Regions from separate parts of the Mesorhizobium sp. M7D.F.Ca.US.005.01.1.1 genome, predicted to be linked through region 3. Evidence: riboswitches for the same ligand, from Rfam matches in the RefSeq annotation. Region 3 holds a riboswitch; each other region holds the start of a gene.
What was found. Region 3 has a riboswitch for thiamine pyrophosphate ahead of thiC (phosphomethylpyrimidine synthase ThiC). Riboswitches for the same ligand answer to the same signal wherever they lie in the genome.
Positions count from the first base shown of each region.

Region 1: linked by a shared signal. The riboswitch ahead of thiB (thiamine ABC transporter substrate binding subunit) and the one ahead of thiC (phosphomethylpyrimidine synthase ThiC) in region 3 are both predicted to bind thiamine pyrophosphate.
Region 2: linked by a shared signal. The riboswitch ahead of EJ076_RS25360 (YkoF family thiamine/hydroxymethylpyrimidine-binding protein) and the one ahead of thiC (phosphomethylpyrimidine synthase ThiC) in region 3 are both predicted to bind thiamine pyrophosphate.

Region 1 is NZ_CP034453.1:7,109,056-7,114,333, reverse strand. Features, by position in the region: gene EJ076_RS34645 (ABC-F family ATP-binding cassette domain-containing protein) at 1-1,807, opposite strand, end outside; gene EJ076_RS34640 (thiamine diphosphokinase) at 1,809-2,453, opposite strand; TPP riboswitch at 2,541-2,655, shown strand; gene thiB (thiamine ABC transporter substrate binding subunit) at 2,699-3,697, shown strand; gene thiP (thiamine/thiamine pyrophosphate ABC transporter permease) at 3,706-5,278, shown strand, end outside.
Region 2 is NZ_CP034453.1:5,238,496-5,243,773, forward strand. Features, by position in the region: gene EJ076_RS25345 (ABC transporter substrate-binding protein) at 1-874, opposite strand, end outside; gene EJ076_RS25350 (ABC transporter ATP-binding protein) at 867-1,631, opposite strand; gene EJ076_RS25355 (ABC transporter permease) at 1,631-2,398, opposite strand; gene EJ076_RS25360 (YkoF family thiamine/hydroxymethylpyrimidine-binding protein) at 2,485-3,093, opposite strand; TPP riboswitch at 3,084-3,197, opposite strand; gene EJ076_RS25365 (LysR family transcriptional regulator) at 3,361-4,278, opposite strand; gene EJ076_RS25370 (SDR family NAD(P)-dependent oxidoreductase) at 4,424-5,161, shown strand.
Region 3 is NZ_CP034453.1:490,445-495,722, forward strand. Features, by position in the region: gene EJ076_RS02275 (metallophosphoesterase) at 1-1,079, opposite strand, end outside; gene EJ076_RS02280 (hypothetical protein) at 1,571-1,834, shown strand; TPP riboswitch at 2,152-2,268, shown strand; gene thiC (phosphomethylpyrimidine synthase ThiC) at 2,372-4,207, shown strand; gene thiO (glycine oxidase ThiO) at 4,204-5,205, shown strand; gene thiS (sulfur carrier protein ThiS) at 5,174-5,278, shown strand, end outside.

The DNA of each region.
Region 1 (5,278 bases), 550 kb from region 3:
CCTCCCGCAGCATCTCCAGCTCCAGCCACTCTTCTTCAAGCGCGGCCAGCGTGGCGCGCTCCTTGTCGAGGGCGGCGATGGTTTTCTGGAAGGAGGCCGGGTCGCGCTCGTAATAGGCCGGATCGGCGATGTTGTTCTCCAACCGTGAGATCGAAGCCATCACAGCTTCGATTTTCTTGGGCAGGGATTCCAGCGCGAATTTCTGCTTGAACGACAGTTTCTTCGCCGGCCCCTTTGGCGCAGCAGCTTCACTTTTGGTCGTCATTGGCGCATCGCCGTTTTCGGCCTTCGCGCGCGCCCTGCGGTCGTCGAGCCGGGTGCCGCCGCGCTGCGCCAGCATGTCGGAGTAACCGCCGGCATATTCGATCCAGCGGCCGTCACCGTCCGGCGCGATCAGGCTGGTCACGGTGCGGTCGAGGAAATCACGGTCGTGGCTGACCAGGATGACCGTTCCGGCAAACCCGGCGACCAGTTCCTGCAGCAGTTCCAGCGTCTCCATGTCGAGATCGTTGGTCGGCTCATCGAGCACCAGAAGGTTTGCCGGCCGCGCCAGCACGCGCGCCAGCAGGAGGCGTGCCCGCTCGCCGCCGGACAACTCGCGCACCGGGGTGCGCGCCTGCTCCGGCTTGAACAGGAAATCCTTCATGTAGGAGACGACGTGGCGCTGCTCACCATTGATGACGAGGTTTTCGCCGCGACCGTCGGTGAGATACTGCGCCAGCGTCTCTTGCGGGTCGACCGCCTCGCGCTTCTGGTCGAGCGTGGCGATCTCCAGATTGGTGCCGAGCCGTATCGAGCCGGCGTCAGGCTTCATCTCGCCGGTCAGCATCTTCAACAGCGTCGTCTTGCCGGCGCCGTTCGGCCCGACCAGGCCGACGCGGTCGCCGCGCTGGATGCGGGTTGAAAACCCCTTGACCACGGTGAGATCGCCAAAGCTCTTCTCGATGTTCTTGGCCTCGATCACCAGCTTGCCGGATTCGGTAGCGTCGCTCGCCACCATGGTGGCCGACCCTTCGGCGCCGCGATGGCCGCGAAAACGCTGGCGCATGGTCTGCAGTTCGCCGAGCCGGCGCATGTTGCGCTTGCGCCGCGCCGTCACCCCGTAGCGCAGCCAGTGCTCCTCACGCACGATCTGGCGGCCGAGCTTGTGCTGCTCGCGCTCTTCTTCTTCCAGCACGAGGTCGCGCCATTCCTCGAAATGGCCAAAACCCTTGTCCAGCCTGCGGGTCTGGCCGCGATCGAGCCAGACGGTGGCGCGCGACACGCGCTCGAGAAAGCGGCGGTCGTGCGAGATGACGATCAGTGCCGAGGAGGTGCGGATGAGCTCCTCTTCCAGCCATTCGATCACCGACAGATCGAGATGATTGGTCGGCTCATCGAGCAGCAGGATGTCCGGCTCCGGCGCCATGACGCGGGCAAGGGCGGCGCGCCTTGCTTCGCCGCCCGAAAGATCGTTCGGACGCTCTTCGCCCGACAGACCGAGATGCTCCATCAGATAGCTGGCGCGGTAGGGATCGTCGGCGGGGCCAAGTCCGGCCTCGACATAGGCGCGGACACTGGCAAAACCCTCCATGTCGGGCATCTGGGGCAGATAGCGTACGGTCGCCGAAGGCTGGCGGAACACCTCGCCGTCCTGCGGCTCGATCAGGCCGGCGGCGATCTTCAGCAGCGTCGACTTGCCCGACCCGTTGCGGCCGACCAGTGCGATCTTGTCGCCGGCCGAAGCCGTCAAGGCGGCACCATCGAGCAGCGGCGTGCCGCCGAAGGTCAGCTTTATCCCGTCGAGGTTGAGAAGGGGCGGGGCCATGTCAGCTTTCAGGTAAGGGGTAGGGATGAGCGAGCAGCATCGCGCGGCCATGGTCCAGCGCGATTTCGAGGCGGCCCTTGACCTCGTTGGAAATGGTCAGCGACGAACCGAAGGCCACCTTGACGTGATCGAGCGGCCATTTGGCGCCGGTGACGGTCAGGCCGGCAAGCTCGGAAAAGCCGAGCACCGAAAACAGCGTGCCGTCGGCATAGTCGAAGCCAGCGGTTCCGTGCAGCAGGGGGACGCCTTCCTGGGCGCCGCTGGTCAGAAGCACATCCGTCCCGGCCTCGGCCAGCCGCAGGGCAAGCGCCAGATGCAGGAAAGCGTGGTCGGCGCGCTTGCCGCCGAAGGCGCCGGCGAGCACCAGTCTGGTCGCGCCGCGCTCGAGTGCGGCGGCGATGGCCAGCTCACCATCGGTCTGGTCTTTTTCCGTCGGGAAGGTCCGGCGCGGCACGGCAGCGAGATCGTCAGGCAGGTTGGCAGGCACCGAATCGAAATCACCCACCCACAGCTCCGGCACGAGACCCAGCAGCCGCGCATGGCCGATGCCGGCGTCGGCGGCGATGACGCGGGAGCCTTCGACCTGGCGGTCGAGCCGTGGCGTGCGGATGAGATCGCCGCCAAGCAGGATGGTGAATGTGCTCATATCGTGTGGCCCTTACCAGCCCGGCACGGGAAACGGAAGGCGGCAAACTCCCACTTGCGTGGGGGATCGGCCCGGCCTATGTGTCGAAACGCTCTAACGGGGTGCCGGACGCGATCTTCGCGGACCGGCTGAGAGGCAATCTCGCCAACCCGCTGAACCTGATCCGGTTTGTACCGGCGGAGGGATTAGACGTTTCGGACAGTCCGACGCCTCAATTCCTTTCAATTCGAACGAAGGAGGCGCCGATGCGCACGCTTTTATATTCTCTTGTCTCAGCAATGACCGTGGTCCTGTCCGGACCGGCCTTGGCCAAGGACAAGCTCACCGTCTACACCTATGAGAGTTTCACCGCCGACTGGGGTCCGGGTCCCGTGGTGAAGAAGGAATTCGAGGCCGAATGCGGCTGCGATGTCGAATTCGTCTCGGTCGCCGATGGCGTCGCGCTGCTCAACCGCGTCAAGCTCGAAGGCGCGTCGACCAAGGCCGATATCGTGCTTGGCCTCGACACCAATCTTACCGCCGATGCCAAGGCGTCAGGCCTGTTCGCACCGCATGGCGCGGTGACCGACGTCAATGTGCCGGGCGGTTGGAGCGACGACACTTTTGTCCCCTTTGATTACGGCTATTTCGCTGTCGTTTACGACACCGAGAAGCTGAAGACGCCGCCGAAGAGCCTGAAGGACTTGGTCGAAGGCAGTGCCGACGACAAGATCGTCATCCAGGATCCGCGCACCTCGACGCCCGGCCTCGGCCTGCTTCTGTGGGTCAAGTCGGTCTATGGCGACAAGGCGCCGGAGGCCTGGGCCAAGCTCAAGCCGAAGGTGCTGACGGTGACGCCGGGCTGGAGCGAGGCCTATGGCCTGTTCACGAAGGGCGAGGCGCCGATGGTGTTGTCCTACACGACGTCGCCGGCCTACCACATGGTCGCCGAGAACACCGAGCGCTATCAGGCGGCCTCCTTCGAGGAGGGCGAGTATCTGCAGATCGAGGTGGCGGGCATCACCACGACAGGGGCCAAGAATCCGCTGGCGGCAAAGTTCATGGCCTTCATGACCGGACCGAAATTCCAGGATGCCATCCCCGAGACCAACTGGATGTTCCCGGCAGGCAAGACCGACAAGCCGCTCAACCCGGCCTTTGACAAATTGGTCAAGCCAACCAAGACCTTGCTGTTCAGCCCGCAAGAGGTCGCCGCCAACCGCAAGGCCTGGGTGGATGAGTGGCTGGCGGTGATGAGCAAGTAGGCAGCGCGATGACGCCGGCGTATTCCACGGATTCCCGCGTCAGCGCCGGCATTGTCGCGCTCGCCGCAATCGCGCTGCTGATCGGCGGCGCGTTTGCTGGCCTGCTTTTCGAGGGCGCCCATGATTTCTCGGGCGCTTGGGCAGCCTTCGATCCCTATCTGTTGCGCGTCATTCGCTTCACGCTCTGGCAAGCGGCGCTGTCGACGCTGCTTTCCGTCGTGCCGGCGCTGTTCGTGGCGCGCGCTCTGTCGCGGCATCCACGCTTCTTTGGCCGCGCCTTCATCCTGCAGCTCTTCGCCGTACCATTGGCGCTGCCGGCCATCGTCGCGGCCCTCGGCATCCTGGCGCTTTATGGCCGCGCCGGCTATTTCGCCGGCGTGCTCGCCGTGATCGGCGGCGGAAGCTGGCCGGGGATCTATGGCCTGTCCGGCATTCTCGTCGCCCATGTCTTCTTCAATCTGCCGTTGGCGACGCGGCTGTTCCTCGAGGCGCTGCAAACGATTCCAGCCGACCAATGGCGGCTGGCGAGCCAGCTTGGCATGTCGGCGCGGCCGGCGTTCCGGCTGATCGAATGGCCGACGCTGCGTGCCGCCATGCCAGGAGTCGCCGGGCTGGTGTTCATGCTCTGCATCACATCCTTCACGATCGTGCTGATACTGGGCGGCGGGCCGGCCGCGACGACGCTGGAGGTCGGCATCTACCAGGCGCTTCGTTTCGATTTCGATCCCGCGCGCGCGGTGACGCTGACGCTGCTGCAGATCGCCTTAACCTTTATCGTGGTGCTGGCACTGACGCGGCTAGGCGCCAATGTGGTCGGCGATACTAACCTGCCGGTCGCGCAACGCCGCTATCTCTCAGTCAACGGGGCCGAGACCTGGCTGAACGCAATGCTCATCGTCTTGGCGTTGCTGTTCGTCGTCGGGCCGATGGCGGCGACGGTGACGGCCGGGTTGGGCGCCGATCTCGGCCGGCTGGCCGGTGAGGCCACCGTCCGGCAGGCGACGCTGACCAGCATGGTGCTGGCCTTCCTGTCGGCGCTGCTTTCGGTGACGCTGTCGCTGGCACTGACCATGGCGCGGCGGGCCCTAGCGCTGAACCGCCGGGCTGGCCGCAAGACAATGCTCGAGCATGCCACCGATACTGGGGCCGGCTTTGTCCTGGTCGTGCCGCCGATCGTCGTTGGCGCCGGCTGGTTCCTGTTGCTGCGCCATGTCGGCGATGTCTTCGCCATTGCCCCGATCATGGTCGTCACCGTCAATGCGGTGATGGCGATGCCGTTCGCCCTGCGCGCCATCCGTCCCGCCTATGATGCGGCGAGCGAGCGTCACGAACGGCTCTGTGCACAGCTCGGCATTGCTGGCTGGAACCGGCTGATGCTGGTCGACTGGCCGTCGCTGCGGCGGCCGCTCGCCACGGCCTTCGCCTTCGCCATGGCGCTGTCGCTCGGCGATCTCGGCGTCATTGCCTTGTTCGGCAGTGATTCCGTGCAGACATTGCCCTACCTTCTCCTGGCGCGGATGGGCAGCTACCGCACCGAGGACGCCGCCGGCCTGGCATTGCTGCTCGGCCTCGTCTGCCTCG
Region 2 (5,278 bases), 2.4 Mb from region 3:
TTTGGCTGCGTAGATAATGACCGTCGATCAGCGCCTTCAGCGAAGCCTCGATCAGCGCGGGATTGGTCAATGCATCCTTGTTGGCAGCGATCAGCAGGGCTGCCGCATCTTCGGGGTGGTCGACAGCGAACTGGTAGCCGCGCCGCGTCGCCTGGACGAAAGCGGACGCAGGCTTGGGGTTTGCCTGGAGATAGGCTTCGCTCGAAGAGATCAGCGTCGTGTGCTCATCAGGCACGCCGTAATCGGCATAGACGAAGCTGCGCTGCTTGACGCCCTTGAGTTCGGCTTCGACACCCTCCCAGGTCGAAACTTCAAGCGTGAAATCGACCGAACCATTGGCCAGCGCCTCATAGGCCGAGGTGCCGAGCGTCACCGTCTCGAAATTGCCCTTGCCGCCATCATGGCGGATGATGGTCGATATCAATGCGTTTTCCCAGGCACTGCCGAAGCCGCCATAGGTCAGGCCGTCGAGGTTCCTCGGGCTTTTGATTTCGCTGCGTGCCTCATTGAACACCACGCGACCGGTTTCGGATTGCACCACCGCATAGACGCCCTTCAGGTCCGCCCCGGCGGTCTTCTGGGTGAACAGGCTGATGGTGCCGTTGATACCGAAATCGGCGACGCGGTTTGCGACCAGCGTGCCCGCACCGGTATCGCTGTAGGGCAAGATCTCGACCTCGAGTCCGGCCTCGCGATAAAAGCCCTTGTCGCGGGCGACGAACAGTCCGATGTGGTTGGTGTTGACCGTCCAGTCGAGGGCGACGGTGACCTTTTGTGCAGCCGATTGTGCTTGGGCTCGCCCCGATCCGGCAACGAGCGGAAGGCCGGTGGCAAGGGTCAGCAACAAGGCCTGCCGGCGCGTCAAGTCAGTCATGGTCGTGTCCTTTGGATGGGTTGGGGTTGAGGATGATGTCGAGGATTTCGGCCTCGAGCGCACTTGCCTTCGCGGCATCGCCGCCAAGGCTGCGCGGGCGCGGCAGCGGCACCTTGATTTCACGCACGATACGGGCCGGGCGCGCCGACAGCACATAGATGCGATCGGACAGAAACACGGCTTCGCGTACGTCGTGAGTGATCAGCAGCGCCGTCCAGCGGTGGTGCCGCCACATCTGTTCGAGCCAGCGCTGCATGGCGGTGCGGGTCAGTGCATCGAGCGCACCGAACGGCTCGTCGAGCAGCAGCATGTCACGCTCCTGCACCACCGTGCGCAAAAGCGCCGCGCGCTGGCGCATGCCGCCCGAGAGCTGCGCGGGAAAATGCCGCTCGAAGCCGGCAAGCCCGAACTCGGCAAACAGCGGCGCGACGCGCGCCCGCGCCGCCTTGCGCCTGATGCCCTGCACTTCGAGCCCGAGCGTCGCGTTGTCGAGGATGCGTCGCCAAGGCATCAGCGCGTCGCGTTGCGGCATGAAGGCGAAGTGCCTGCCGTGGTCATCGAGCGGCGCGCCGTCGAAGAACATCTCGCCCTCGCCATGCTCGGCGCCGGTCAGAAGCTGGAACAGCGTCGACTTGCCGGCGCCCGAGGGCCCGAGGATCGAGACGAATTCACCAGCGTCGACACTCAGCGAAATATCGGCCAGCACGTCGAGCCCGCCGAACGCTTTGCGCACATGCCGCAGCTCGAGCCGGCTCATCACCACGGCCTCTTCCCTGCGGTTTCCTTGCCGGCGCGCTCCCAGGGCATGGCCAGGCGCTGCAGCAGCACAGTCAACCCGAACAGGACAAGTGTCAGCGCGGCGCTGGCACCGACGGCGGCCAGCACCAGGTCGGGGCGAAAATTGTTCTTGGCGTTGAGCATGTAGATGCCCAACCCCTTCGCGGCGCCGGCATATTCGGCGAAGATGGCGCCGACCACCGCATAGGTGATGGAGATCCTCAGGCCAGCGAAGAAATAAGGCAGCGCCGAAGGCAGCCGCGCCAGCACGAAGATGCGCCAGCGCCCTGCCCCCATCGCGCGCAGCATTTGCCCGACCTCGGCCTCGGTCGCCTCATAGCCCTCGACCAATGCCACCAGCATCGGAAAGAAGGTGACCAGCGCCACCAGCATGATCTTGGGCGCCAGTCCGAAGCCGAACCACAGCACCACCAGCGGCGCAATCGCCACCAGCGGCAAGGTCTGGCTGACAATGAAGACGGGAAACAGCGCACGCCGCAGCGGCTGGAAGAAGTCGACCAGCATCGACAGCGCAAAGGCGGCGCTGAGCGAGCAGGCAAAGCCAAGCAGCGTGGCGCGGATGGTCGGAATGGCGTTGTCGACCAGCGCCTCGCGATTGAGCATCGCTTGCTCGAAGACACGCGACGGCGCCGGTAGTATCGTCGGCTTGATGCCGGAATAGCTGGCATAAAGCTCCCATGCCAGCAGGAGCAGCCCGACCGAGATAATGGCCGGTCCCGCCTTCATAAGAAGGCTCGCGATCGGGCGCGAAGCGACGGATGATGAGGCCACTGGAGATAACCTTTGACGGCCGCGCGGAGGCGGCGGCAGCTTCAGACAGCCGACGGGCTGTTGGCCGAGACCGTGACGTCGAGGGTTACGTGGCCGGCGCCTAGTCCGAAGCGGCAGAAAGCCTCGTCCAGCGCCGAAAAGATCGCGCCGGCATCACCGCGCAATTTCGTGCAGAAATGCTTGGAACGTTCATAGACGCCGGACTGCTTGAGAAAGTCGATGCAGCCGTAGATCTCGTCCATGTGGTCGTCGGTGCCCATCACATAGAGCGAGAACTGCGCTGCCGCCGGCTGGCCGGTGGCAGCTGCATTGTGCACCGCCGCGATGGCCGCATCCTTGCGCGGACCGAGTGGCCCGACAGGCCCGCCAAGTGCATCGGAGCGGCAGATCGGATCATCCGGCTCGCCAGGGCAGCCGCGCGAGATGGTGGCCGACAACACGCAATGTTTGCCGCTGCGCGCCGCCGCCACGAAGAGGTCGCGCATGGCTGGAAACAGCACTTCGGGCGGCCCGACCAGCAAGGTCGAGATGTCGTCGGTCTCGATCCTGAGCTTGTCACGCCAGGGATCGAGCGCGCCAAGCGCGCCAAGGATGACGCCGACGAAATCGTCGGCCATGGGATATAGGGAAATCTGTGCGCCTGAAAACATCGCCCGCCTCGCTCCGCTGGTATTACCCAGATCAGCTTCTAGGGTCTGTGGGCTTGCCGCCCCCGTCTCAGCCCCGACCGTACGGAGCACCCCTGTGGATGCGCGGGTTAAAGCACCATTCTAGCTGAAGTGAAAGCCGTTTTTTCAGCGCACTGCGCCAAAAGCATTGCGCCAGACATGGTGCTGCCTGAGCGGGATTATCGGGCACCCTCGCTGCCGCGAGCGGTTCTCTCCACAGTCGCGATGCAATCACCTTCGTGCACGCCGTCAACCACCTGACCGTGTTTGGCCGGCATGCGCATGCCGCAGGAAATCGACGAAGGCGCGCACGGCCGGCGGCGTATGACGCTGCTTCTGGTAGCAGAGGAACCAGCCGGGAAAAGTCGCGCACCACTCATCCAGCAGCGGGACCAGATTGCCAGCGTCGATCAGCGGACGCACCAGCTCTTCCGCCCAGAAGGCGATGCCGACGCCCTGCACCGCGGCGGCAACGGCCATGTCGCGGCTGGAGACGACCAGCGGACCATCGACCGCTACCGAGAACCATTGGCCACCCCTGGCGAATTCCCATGTGTAAAGGCCGGCGCTGCCCGGCCGGCGCCAGTTGATGCAGCGGTGCTGGAGCAGATCCGCGGGTGCTGACGGTGATCCGTGACGGGCGATGTAGTCCGGCGAGGCCACGGCGAGTTGGCGCTGCGCGCCGCCAAGCGGCACCGCAACCATATCGGCTTCGAGAAATTCGCCAAGCCTGGCGCTGACATCATAGCCGGCCTCGACACTATCGATGGCGGCATCGTCGATCGTAACATCGAGCACGATGTCCGGCCATGTTTCGTAAAAACGACCGAGCACCGGCTCCAGATAGGTGGCGGCAGCGACGCTGGGCATATGGACGCGCAAGATGCCGGCCGGCGTGTCACGCAAGGCGGCGGCATCGCCGACCGCCGCCTCCATCTCGGCCATGGCCGGCGCGAAGCGCGCGTGCAGGCGCGCGCCGGCTTCGGTCAGCGAGAGACTGCGGGTCGTGCGGTTGAGCAGGCGCAAGCCAAGCCGCGCTTCGAGCTGGCGGATCGTCTGGCTGAGCGTCGATGCCGAAATCCGGAGATCGTCCGCGGCACGAGCAAAATTGCCATGCGCGACGACAGTGGCAAAGGCCTTCAGCTCCGCATAGTCACGTCCGCGCATTATGCCATATTCTCCAATGAGTATGATGGAATTCTATCGCATTTTTCGTAGGGGGTCTGCTGCCTAGCTTGAGGACATGTCTCGAACGTCGCCGATCATCGGCATCGAGCTCATCTGAATCTCCCTCTGAGCAGGAGCGACGAACATGTGGAAACTCAACGGAAAAATCGCCTTGGTGACCGGCGCCTCCTCCGGCATCGGGATGGCAACAGCACTTGCGCTTGCAGCGCAAGGCGCGGTCGTTGCCATTGCGGCGCGGCGCCGGCAGCGGCTTGACGATCTGGCCAAGCGCATCCGCGACGTCGGCGGCGAGGCGCTCGCGATCGGGGCCGACATCGCCGACGAGGAGCAGGCAACCGCGATGGTCAGTCGCGTGCTGGAAAGCTATGGCCGACTGGACATGCTGTTCAATGTCGCCGGCGTGGGCGTCGCCGCCCCCTTCCAGAACACCACGACCGGCGAATATCGGGCGATGGTCGATATCAACATTCTGGGTCTGCTCTATGCGATCAACGCAGCGCTGCCGGCGATGAAACGACAGGGTTCAGGCCACATCGTCATCGTCTCGTCGGGCACCGGCCGCTACATCCATCCTTCGGTCGTCTATTCTGGCACCAAGCATGCGGCCAGCGCCATGGCGGAATCGCTGCGCCGCGAAATCGGCAAGAACGGCATCCGCGTCACCGTGATCGAGCCAGGCGCGGTCAAAACCGAGTTCACGGCCAACATGCGCGATGACGTGCGCCTGGCGGTAGAGCAAAGACTGGGCGACATGGAACAGCTGGAGAGCGAGGATATCGCCGCTGCGATGCTCTACGCGGTTTCACAGCCACCAAGGGTCAACGTCAACATCCTGACGCTCTACCCGACGCAGCAGGCATGAAACCCCGCACCCCGTCCCCAGTCGCAATCGATTGCCCGTGGCGTATGAAAGTGGCGCCGGTGGACCTTATGGGGGAAAGCCTAACAGGGCGGCTAGTAGAAATGTTCAGTTTGGGCA
Region 3 (5,278 bases):
CAATGTTCGCCTTCCATGACCGTCCCGTCGGCGACATTGGTGCGGTAGGGTATAAGTCGGATGCCGACGAGCTCTCCCTGATCGGTCGTGAAGAAGACGAGCTCATTGAAACCTGACTGTATCTCTGGTGCTGAGATGCAGATCAATTTGCCGTCCGGAAACCTTGGATCGTTGACGATCTCGACCGGATCAGCATGTATGTGTCCATGCAGGTAGACGATAGGCTTGTTGCCCTGCAGCAGCTGAGTTCTGACAAATCCGCTGTTGAGCATCTCCGCGTATGGCGTAATGCGCGGAGTCTTTTGTGGCAGCAGATTGTGATGGCCGATTATGATGCCGTAACGCATGTCGGGCTGCTGGAGCAATTCCTGTAGGCCTGCAAGCATCTCACGCGAGATGTATGGCGTGTCCATCTGACCGTAATACTCGTCGTCGGACGCCTCCTTGTCTGGATCGCTGGGAGGTGTCGCGGGCGAATGTCCCGAGATGTCCGGCGAGCCGAGATCTAGAGGCTCTGTAGAAGGACTGAGTGCCTCGAGACGATCACGAAGGAACGCGGGAAGGTTTTGAAGCTCCCAACTGCCTATCGCTGTGTTGACGAGGATGAAGTTTGCGCCTGCGGATCCTGTCGGAAGTCTGAAGTGCACGGGTTGGTCCACGGGAACGGTCTGCCAACCCAAGCGGGCGGCTAAACTCGCCATTTCGCTGAATTTCTCAGTCGGTCCAAGTTCGCGCGCGTCATCACGGTTCACATCGTGATTTCCCGGTACGAATATCAACGGAAGCGCCTTTGAACTGCGTCCCTGTGCGCGGCAGAGCAACGTGAAATGCTGGAATGCCGAAGCAATGAAGGTCTTGTCGCCACGGCTCGTGAAATCCCCCATGAAGGCGATCGAATCCAAGGGCTTCGAAGTCGTCAGCCGCCGAAGTTTCGTCAAGACGGCACGCAGCGAAGACGCGCGTAGCTTCTGCGTTATTTTCGGAGCGAACTTGCTATCCTTGGCATCGATGTTGCTAGAGGAAGGATGCCAGTCCGGATAGTGAATATCGCCTACTTGAAGGATTCGCACCCGCCGCATAACTCGCCCCCCTGCCGAGAGCCATAGACTAATCCGTTCGCTTTTGCCAAGCGCGAACGATCATCCGCAGTGTCCTTAACGAGGTAGCCTGCACTTTTCGAGAATTGCCACGGCGGCTATTTTTCGGCTGTGAAGCACACGAGACCCGTGACGTGAGACCCAGTTGCTCAATGCCCAGTTGCTCAATGAGCTTTCTTACGAATAAGGGAGAATTTCCGCGGCCGGACTATCTCTGAGCGAGCGTGCATGACTGCCAACGGAAGGTCTTGCACGCACCCTTGCGATCTTGAGCAATGGTCGCCATGACTTTCTTCTTGCAGGCTTTTGAGTGGCCCAGCCTGCGATCACCAGACCCCACCGATTCTAAAGAGCGTGGCAGATGGGATAGTCGAGGTTGCCCGTGCACAGTCACGCTCAGGGCTTGCGCCGCCCAGAGGACACGCTGAAAAGGCAGATTGGGGCGCAAGCACGCCATTCACGAGAGGTTCGACATGAAGACCATGCAAGAAAAAGACATTCCGGCATTCGTACAAGCAGTTGTGGACGCCGGCTGCAAAATTTGCGCGATTGGCAACTTGGGATACGTCTTTGGCGATGCTGATTTCACGCCAGCGCAACGGAGGGCCGTCGAGCCACAGCTGCGTAGGATTGCTGAAATCTACGGCGAACGCGATCATCTCATGAACGAGATAGCTGTATATCTGCGGTCGATCGGACGCCATGTCGAGGTTGAGCCGAAGACAGGTATTTCCTGATGGCCGTGATCGCGAGAAGCCGTCTTCCAACCTCTGAATCCTAAAGGAGGTGACCCCCAAGGCCGTTCGTCACCTTCGACCAGAATAACCACATCCGTGACCGCCTGAGCTACTTGGTCGATACGCGCACATGGCCAATACAGTTTCTCCATCCTTCACGAAGCGAATGAGGCTTTGGCCATTCAGCCCCGGTCTACGGGGCGTGACTTGTCCCCGATGCATGCGCGAGCTCTCCGCCCGGCTGGCCGCCGGTCGTCGCCACCGGCCGAAGGCGCCCGAATGCGCTTGACAAGATAGCGTCAGCCCGTTCAACCTAAGGCATTCACCAGGGGAGTCCCGGCAAGGGGCTGAGATACTGCTGGCTTTCGCGGCGCAGTGACCCGTTGAACCTGATCCAGTTCATACTGGCGTAGGGACGGTGCAAGCGCTTTGCGGGAGTTTACGCCCGAGGTCCTGTTGCAGCAGGTCTACAGAAGCGTCTTTTCATCCTTCCGGCACAGAACTGGGTCTCCAATGCATGAGCAAAGGAGCCTCACGATGAATGCCCTCACCCCCGCCGTATCGACGGGACCACTGCCCGCCTCGCGGAAAATCCACAAGCCCGGCGTCCTCTACCCGCAGATCAGGGTGCCGATGCGCGAGATTTCCGTCCATCCGACGGCCGGCGAACCGCCCGTCACCGTCTACGATCCGTCCGGCCCCTACACCGATCCATCAGTCGAAACCAGCATCGAAAAAGGCCTTGCCCGGCTTCGCCACGAATGGGTCACGGCGCGTGGCGATGTCGAAGCCTATGACGGCCGCCACGTCCGGCCGGAAGACAATGGATTCGCCACCGGCGAGCGCCTGACACCGGAATTTCCGATACGCAATCGGCCGCTCAAGGCCAAGCAGGGCAAGGCGGTGACCCAACTTGCCTATGCGCGCGCCGGCATCATCACGCCAGAAATGGAGTTCGTAGCCATCCGCGAGAATCTCGGCCGCGAGGTGATGCGCGGCAAGCTGCAACGCGACGGCGAAGCCTTCGGCGCGGCGATCCCAGATTTCGTCACACCCGAATTCGTGCGCGACGAGGTGGCGCGCGGGCGCGCAATCATTCCCGCCAACATCAATCATCCCGAGAGCGAGCCGATGATCATCGGTCGCAATTTTCTGGTCAAGATCAACGCCAACATCGGTAACTCGGCTGTCACATCGTCGATGGCCGAAGAGGTCGAAAAAATGGTCTGGGCTATCCGCTGGGGCGCGGACACGGTGATGGACCTGTCGACCGGCCGCAACATCCACAACATCCGCGACTGGATCGTGCGCAATGCGCCGGTGCCGATCGGTACGGTGCCGCTCTATCAGGCGCTGGAAAAGGTCAACGGCATCGCCGAGGATCTGAACTGGGAGGTCTACCGCGACACGCTGATCGAGCAGGCCGAGCAAGGCGTCGACTATTTCACCATCCACGCCGGCGTGCGGCTGCACTACATCCCGCTGACCGTCGACCGGGTCACGGGCATCGTCTCGCGCGGCGGCTCGATCATGGCCAAATGGTGCCTGCACCATCACCGGGAGAGCTTCCTCTACGAGCATTTCGAGGAGATCTGCGACATCGCCAGAGCCTATGACGTCTCCTTCTCGCTCGGCGACGGCCTTCGTCCCGGTTCAATCGCCGATGCGAACGACGCGGCGCAATTCGCCGAACTGGAAACACTTGGAGAACTCACCAAGATTGCCTGGGCAAAGGACTGCCAGGTGATGATCGAAGGCCCGGGCCATGTCCCCATGCACAAGATCAAGCAGAACATGGACAAGCAGCTCGCAGTGTGCGGTGAGGCGCCGTTCTACACGTTGGGGCCGCTGACGACCGACATCGCGCCGGGCTATGACCACATCACCTCAGGGATAGGTGCCGCCATGATAGGCTGGTTCGGCACCGCAATGCTTTGCTACGTCACGCCGAAAGAGCATCTCGGCCTTCCCGACCGCAACGACGTCAAGATTGGCGTGATCACCTACAAGATAGCCGCCCATGCAGCCGATCTGGCGAAGGGCCATCCGGCAGCGAAAACCAGGGATGATGCCCTTTCGCGCGCGCGCTTCGAGTTCCGCTGGGAGGACCAGTTCAACCTGTCGCTCGACCCCGAAACCGCACGGTCCTTCCACGACCAGACCTTGCCCAAGGAGGCGCACAAGCTGGCACATTTTTGTTCGATGTGCGGGCCGAAATTCTGCTCCATGCGCATTTCCCACGACATCCGTGCCGAGGCCCAGAAGGAAGGCATGGCGGCAATGGCGGCAAAATACCGGGAGGGCGGCGATCTCTACATGCAGGCGGACGAGACTGGCGTACCGGTCGTGCCAGAGGCTCCCAAACCATCATGAGGGTGCTCGTCAAAGGGGCCGGCGTTGCCGGCCTCACCGTCGCTTTCGAACTCGCCGCCCGCGGCGCGACGGTCACCGTCGCCGAGATGCGGCATGGCCTTGGTGGCAACGCGTCGTGGTTCGCCGGCGGCATGCTGGCGCCATGGTGCGAGCGCGAAAGCGCGGAGCAGCCGGTGCTGGATCTCGGACGCGATGCTGCCGACTGGTGGGATGCGGTGCTGTCGGGTCAGGTGACACGGGCCGGGACATTGGTCGTGGCCGCGCCGCGTGATGCCGGTGAGCTTGACCGGTTCGCCAGTCGCACGTCAGGGCATCGGCGCGTCGATGAAAACGAAATTGCGCTCCTGGAACCCGACCTCGCCGGCCGCTTCCGGCGTGGATTGCTCTTCCCCGACGAGGCTCACCTCGACCCACGCCCGGCGATGGCGGCACTTCATGACAAGCTTGCGACCATGGGTGTCAAATTCCACTTCGGCTGCGACGCCCGGCCTGTTTCGGGATTCGCCCGTCAGATAGACTGCATGGGAATGGCAGCGGCCGATGACAGGCTGCGCGGTGTTCGCGGCGAAATGCTGATCCTTCGCACGCCTGATGTCTCGCTGTCGCGGCCGGTCCGTTTGCTTCATCCACGCTTTCCGCTTTATGCCGTGCCGCGCACCGATCACCGTTTCATGATCGGAGCGACGATGATTGAAAGCCAGAGCGCCGGACCGGTGACGGCGCGTTCCATGATGGAGCTGCTGGGCGCCGCCCATGCCCTCCATCCGGCCTTTGGTGAGGCCGAGATCGTTGAAACCGGTGTGGGTGTCCGTCCGGCATTTCCCGACAATTTGCCACGCGTCGAAACAGACGGTGAGATCATCGCGATCAACGGTCTTTATCGTCACGGTTTTCTCCTCGCCCCCGCCATGGCGCGCCAGGCTGCCGACCTGGTTTTCAGTCAAGACAGAACCAAGGAGCATGCTCATGAAACTGATGGTCAACGGCGAGGCGCGTGAGATTGCCGCCACCACGCTGGCCGAGTTGCTTGCCGCGCTCGACTATGAGGGCGATTGGCTCGCCACCGCCGTC